One region of the Providencia sp. UF-224 genome, then DNA from elsewhere that is predicted to be linked to it. Evidence: predicted binding sites of a transcription regulator. Region 1 holds the regulator's gene; each other region holds the start of a gene.
What was found. Region 1 encodes Fur, which represses iron uptake genes when iron is present. Its sites were predicted from a motif close to ATAATAATGAGAACNACTATCAA; they were not measured.
Positions count from the first base shown of each region.

Region 2: a site for Fur is predicted at 930-952, ahead of ftnA (non-heme ferritin). Genes of this name have one in related genera too.
Region 3: a site for Fur is predicted at 1,050-1,072, ahead of ygiD (4,5-DOPA-extradiol-dioxygenase). Genes of this name have one in related genera too.

Region 1 is NZ_JBSICC010000005.1:55,669-57,950, reverse strand. Features, by position in the region: gene AC4IFO_RS06860 (bactofilin family protein) at 1-173, opposite strand, end outside; gene fur (ferric iron uptake transcriptional regulator) at 848-1,297, opposite strand; gene fldA (flavodoxin FldA) at 1,564-2,091, opposite strand; gene ybfE (LexA regulated protein) at 2,246-2,282, opposite strand, start outside.
Region 2 is NZ_JBSICC010000001.1:10,033-12,314, reverse strand. Features, by position in the region: gene yebF (protein YebF) at 129-494, shown strand; gene AC4IFO_RS00060 (DNA polymerase III subunit theta) at 556-786, opposite strand; gene ftnA (non-heme ferritin) at 1,081-1,584, shown strand; gene yobA (CopC domain-containing protein YobA) at 1,823-2,209, shown strand; gene copD (copper homeostasis membrane protein CopD) at 2,211-2,282, shown strand, end outside.
Region 3 is NZ_JBSICC010000006.1:20,565-22,846, forward strand. Features, by position in the region: gene ygiD (4,5-DOPA-extradiol-dioxygenase) at 153-980, opposite strand; gene ribB (3,4-dihydroxy-2-butanone-4-phosphate synthase) at 1,604-2,257, opposite strand.

The sequences.
Region 1 (2,282 bases):
GAGGTAATATTACCTTCAAACATCACATCCCTCGAAATTATCGTATTCGATTTTTCTTCACTAAGGGTTGGCGTTGATATCGTAACGTGTTCTTCTATCTTAGAAGTAATTTCAGGTTCACGAATGGTAGGGGTTTCTTCAGGGGTTTGTTTGTTTTGTCTTTTGGTGAACATTTTACTTACCTTTTTTTGATTGAAGTATAAGATCAAGAACAGAATTGATAATACAAATGAAAATAAGGTGATGGCTGTATGACGAAAAAACCATCCTATTAAAGTAAGAAACCAGAAGAAAAAACTAGTATTAATAAAAAGATATGTTTTTTTCATCAGTTAATCTCTTACGAAGTACGAGAACAATCCAAATAAGTCTAGCTAAAAATATACAAATTACATCATATAGTTGTAATTTAACTTTTTTATTACACTTAAATTGTTTATTAAATTAAAAAAAGTAAAACTATATAGCAATATACTGAACTTATTTTAGACGTTAATTAGATAAACTATATGACAGTGATATGAAAAAAAGATGCAAGGTATATTTTAGATAACGTTATGCATCACTATGATATCATTGTAAATATTCTCAAATAGAGAAGGTGTGTTCATCCGTCAAACAATATAAAGGATTTGAAGTGAATTGCAACTTATTATAGAACACTTCAATATTTCACCTTAACGACATATTTTAGTGATAAATATAAAGTAAATGAAAGAAATTATGGATATTCTCACTGAGAATGCTTAATTTATCGGTGGATGGATACAATAAAAAAGCCCGATAATGGTGGTTATCAGGCTTTTGAAGAATGGGTCACCATCAAAATATGATGGTGATTAATTTATTACTCTTTTGCTTCGTGTGCGTCAGCGTTATCGCGGCAATCACCATCAGCGCAGTGGCCATATAAGTACAAACTGTGGTTAGACAGCTTAATACCGTGACGTGCGGCGATATTTTTTTGGCGAGTTTCAATCGATTCATCAGTAAACTCAATCACTTTACCACAATCTAAGCAAATTAAGTGGTCATGGTGATGCTGCTGAGTTAATTCGAATACGGATTTTCCACCCTCGAAATTATGGCGCGTAACGATACCTGCATCATCAAACTGGTTCAATACACGGTATACAGTCGCTAGCCCGATCTCTTCGCCCATATCAATCAGCTTTTTATAGAGATCTTCCGCACTGACGTGGTGGCACTCAGGCTCCTGAAGTACTTCCAAAATCTTAAGTCTTGGAAGAGTGACTTTGAGTCCAGCATTTTTCAATGCTTTATTGTTGTCTGTCATGCGGGTTTGTCCTGTATCTTAAATCATAAATTTAACAATAATGAGACATTTTTAACATAAATCCAGTTGTCTTCTAAACTGATTTACAATTATAGGCATGGAAAATAAAAATAGAAACCATGCATTGTCTCATTATTTTGATAATCTCTTATAAGTCTATCCAATTAGGATATTTAATCGATTATTTTAGACCGAATGACGTTCCGCGATGGTGCATTTTGAGCGGAAAGGAATTCGGCCTAAGCGTAACACTTGTTTTTAATCGACTAGCCAAGAATTTCAGCTAATGACATCTCTTCAGAGATTTGTTTGACCCATGCATCCACTCGTTCATCTGTTAACTCCGGTTGGCGATCTTCATCAATCGCTAATCCGATAAAGTGGTTGTCATCTGCCATACCTTTTGAAACTTCGAAGTGGTAGCCTTCGGTTGGCCAGTGCCCAACAATCACCGCACCTCTTGGTTCGATGATATCGCGAATAGTCCCCATCGCATCACAGAAGTATTCTGCATAGTCTTCTTGGTCTCCACAGCCAAAGAGAGCGACGAGTTTACCTTCAAAATCAATTTCTTCTAATGTTGGGAAAAAGTCATCCCAATCACATTGTGCTTCGCCGTAGTACCAAGTTGGAATACCAAGAAGTAGAATGTCAAAAGCTTCAATGTCTTCTTTGCTGCACTTTGCAATGTCATGAACTTCTGCTACGTCTTTGCCTAATCTTTCTTGGATCATTTTGGCAATATTTTCTGTGTTACCTGTATCACTTCCGAAGAAAATACCGATGACTGCCATAAACTGATTAACCTCTTGTTTTTCTAAGAGAGAAAGAAGGAGTGTCTCAACTTCTAGAACTCATTTAGAACGAAAATAAATAGAATTTTATGCCTTATTCTGGCGAAAAAACTTTTATAAGTCTGTCAAATTTGTGTGATTTACTAAGATAGCGTTACTTGAGTATTGTCTCATCAACTTGTTGAAGTTGT
Region 2 (2,282 bases), on a different contig from region 1:
ATTCTGTTTATCAATGTCGTTAGAAAATAACTACAGATAACGCGCAATTTTATCCCTTTTTATAGGGGTAAATGAGCAGCAAAACTAATCAAAAATCTTTACCTAACAATTAGGTATCGGGGGAGAGTATGGAAGCGAATAAAAAAATTGCTATTGCTTTAGGGACGTGCGCTCTTGTTTTTAGTTCTTTCGCACTAAGTGTTAACAAGGATGAAGGTAAGGCTGCACCGTTTGTGAGCTGTGGTGCACTAACTGAGCCACAAATTGCGGCTCAGGTTAAAAGTGATTTTATGCATAATCGTTTACCTCGTTGGACAGAAGAAAAAGCCGCATTAGGTAAAAAAGCTGTCGCTTGGGTTAATGATAATGAGGTTACGAAGACAGATACAGGATATACCATCCCGTTAGTCGTTCGAGGTTCAAAATCTGATCTGCATTATTCTGTTTCAGTGGATTGTCAAAACAATACTGTAACGTATAACACGTCTAAATAATTCAGCAGTATTCAGCTGTTTGCATTGAAAAATTGAAAAGAGGGTTATCCCCTCTTTTTTCTTAACGATTTCTCGGTTCGTACGGTAACCGTGAGAAATTTTGTGATAACTGACGGTAATAAACCAGCCGTTCTCTAAAATACTCCCTCAAATGTTCGGGTTGCTCCCGCTCAACAGCGTCAGCAAGGATGGCGATGTTATAGCGTTCTTTGAATGCAACGCCAGATGCCAATAAGTCAACGTTAACTTTATCCATTTCATCTTTGGGTAATAAAGCAAGATTGTGGCTCATATTAATTCTCTATCACATAATGGAACTTAGGAATATTGTAGCGATTAAATGAGAAGAAGTCTCAATTCTTTATCGAAAAGAACGTGAAAATATAACTAAAATAATATAGTTTTATATTTAATTAATAACTTTGAAAACAGTGAAAGATAATGAGATTGATTATTATTGTTTTTAACAAAAGTTATTAATAATCAGTAAATTGGATTTTTTTGTTTTCAGAATGTTTTGGGGTTTTAATTATTGTAATACTGTGCATAATAGCTTCAGGAATATTTAAACATTAAGGTAAAAAATATGTTAACTACTGATATGGTCAAAAAATTAAACGAACAATTAAATCTTGAGTTTTACTCTGCGAACCTTTATTTGCAAATGAGTGCGTGGTGTAGCGATAAAGGCTACGAAGGCGCGGCTGCTTTTTTAAAAGCACATTCTCAAGAAGAAATGGAACATATGCAGCGTTTGTTTGATTACCTTAGCGATACAGGGGCTCTGCCACTATTAGGTCAAATTGCGGCACCACCTGTTGATTTTAAATCTATTTCAGATGTTTTTAATCAAACGTATGAGCACGAGCAATTAATTACGCGTGAAATTAACAAACTAGCGCACTTAGCGATGACAACACAAGATTACTCAACGTTCAACTTCCTACAATGGTACGTTGCTGAGCAGCACGAAGAAGAGAAATTATTTAAATCTGTGTTGGATAAACTGGACATGGTGGGTGAGTCTGGTAAAGCGCTATTCTTACTGGATAAAGATTTAAAAAACCTGTCATCAACAGCGCACATTTAATTTTGTGTTGTGAATAGGTCATTACTAAAACGTAATCTCTCTATTTGATGTATAAAGACCGTAATAGGCTTATGGACAAAAGTGGTTAATTTCAATGTTCATAAGCCTTTTTCTTTTCATTTTGTGTGAATACTCACAGGATGAGCCCCTAAATCCCGTTTTTAAGCGGCACAAACCGTTTTTTTCCGTATAATGATTGGCAAATATTCTAAATTCACCTGCAAATTAAGAGGTTACTATGCCAATTACCCATATTAAATCTTCATGGCGCAAATTAAGTGCAATTGCTGTTCTTTTCTTAGGGATGTCTTTCCAACAAGCTTTTGCCCATGCCCATTTAAAAGACCAACTTCCAGCGGAAGGTGCTGCAGTTGAGCAAACACCTGAGTCAATCACGTTAAATTTTTCTGAAGGCATTGAGGTTAACTTTACAAAGGTGTCTATCATTGGCCCTGAAAAAAACATCATCAAAACAGGGAAAGCAGCGTTAGACCCTAACAATGACACTAAAGTGATTGTGCCAGTTGAAGATAAACTGACTTCAGGCAAATACGACGTTAACTGGAGTGTTGTTTCTGTTGATGGTCACAAAACCAAAGGGACCTATAGCTTTACAGTGAAATAATATGTCACTTGAAGCGTTTTATACCTTAATTCGTTTTATTCATTTTATCGCTGCAATATTGATGTGTGGAATG
Region 3 (2,282 bases), on a different contig from region 1:
TTTATGCCTTAAAAAATATGACAACCTAAAATATCCGTGCGATTGGCTCGAAATACAACGAAGGCATTCCTCTAAATAGTTCGAGTTGTAGCTAAGTGGCAAACCAAGTCATTCAAGTATGTGATTAAGATGACTAAGAGAAGCCAACAACGTTACAGCCTGAAATATGACGAGGAAGAACCGACGATGACCGACATCATACTCAACGACCCCGACACAATTCCTTCAATCGGTGTGCTTATCTCTTCTTCACCATCCCAAGCTCCTAAAATGGGTAAAATAGGCAGGTAATGTTCTGCCGATGGGTTGGATAATTTGCCATCTTCCCTTTCTAGCCCTTTAGTGAGCGGGTGTGGGAGAGCGTTGCTTTGCAAGTTATCGTAGACAAATTGTTCAAAAGACAAAGCCCATGGATAAGGCTCTGCTTGTGCATTTTGCCAATTCATCGCACGCAGATTATGCACCACATTCCCACTGCCCATGATAAGCACGCCTTGCTCTCTGAGAACTGACAACTTTTTGCCTAACTCATAATGCCAAGTCGCAGGTTTTGTGCCATCAATGCTTAATTGGATCACCGGAATATCCGCTTCTGGATACATGCGCACTAAAATTTCCCATGTCCCGTGGTCAAGCCCCCACTCTTCCTTATCAAGGTAAATAGGTTCTGGTGCTAATAAATCAGCAACCTGCTGAGCAAGTTCTGGTGAACCTGGTGCTGGGTATTCAATTTGGTATAATGCGTCTGGAAACCCGCCAAAATCATGGATCGTTTTAGGTTTTAACATCGAGGTCACCGCCGTACCACGAGTATACCAGTGCGCTGAAATCACCAATATCGCATTTGGACGGGGTAAGGTTTTGCCGAGCTGCTCCCACGCTTTGGTATAAGGATTGTCCTCGATAGCATTCATTGGGCTACCGTGGCCTATAAAAATCGCGGGGATCTTGTTATTTACGACTGAAGTATTTACCGACATGATGATTTCAACTCCAACTCAATTAGTTTCTACTTACAGCATACGCTTTTGTGCAAAAAACACAGTGGCCTAATTATGAGTATGATCATCAAAAAAATTGAAAAGGCCACGAGGTGTGCAACTCAGTGGCCTTAATAATATTCTATATGCTTAACGTATTATCAATAACTTAAATAACTCTGGTCAAATTAGCCATTTATATTTAAGTTTAAAAAAACGAGCGCCTTCTCAAAATACGACAAGAACATTCCTCTAAATAGTTCGAGTTAGCGCAAGGCGGCAAAACAAAGCTATCCCTAGGAGCATACATAAGTATGTGACTAGGGTAGCGGCGTGAAGCCAACGCAGTGATCACTCGAAATATGACGAGGATATTCCTCTAAATAGTTCGCGTTGTGACTAGGCGGCAAACGAAGTCATTCTTAGGAGCATACACCAGTATGTGACTAAGATGGCTAAGAGAAGCCAACACCGCCACCGCTTGAAATACGACGAAGACATCCTCTAAATAGTTCGCGTTGTGGCTAGGCGGCAAACGAAGTCATTCTTAGGAGCATACATAAGTATGTGACTAAGATGGCTAAGAGAAGCCAACACCGCCACAGCGCGAAATATGACGAGGATCAGCTCGCTTTCTTTTCAAGCTGCAAACGATATTGAACTAAATCCTCGATAGTCACTACCGTCAGACCATGTTGCTTACCGAATGCCGTCACATCTGGTGTACGAGCCATTGAGCCATCATCGTTGGTCAATTCACATAATACACCTGCTGGTTTAAACCCTGCTAAAGACGCTAAATCGATAGAGGCTTCTGTATGACCACGACGTGCTAATACACCGCCTTCGCGACCTCGCAATGGGAAAACGTGGCCTGGGTGGTTTAGGTCTGCTGGCACTGCGTTATCGGCAATCGCTGCACGAATAGTTGTAATACGGTCTGCGGCTGAAACACCTGTCGTGACACCGTTTGCTGCTTCAATCGTCACGGTAAAGCCCGTTTGATTTTGGCTGGTGTTATTTTCCACCATCATTGGCAGTTCCAGTTTTTTACGACACTCTTCAGTGATACACAAGCACACAATGCCGCTGCTGTAGCGAATGGTAAATGCCATTTGCTCTGCGGTCATGGTTTCTGCTGCAAAAACTAAATCGCCTTCGTTCTCACGATCTTCATCGTCCAGAACAAGAACACCTTGGCCTTGACGTAAGGCTTCGAGAGCTTTTTCAACACGTTCGATTGGATTACCGAATTCGGAAAGTAGCGTATGATCCATGGTAAAAACCTCTTAAATAGTTATT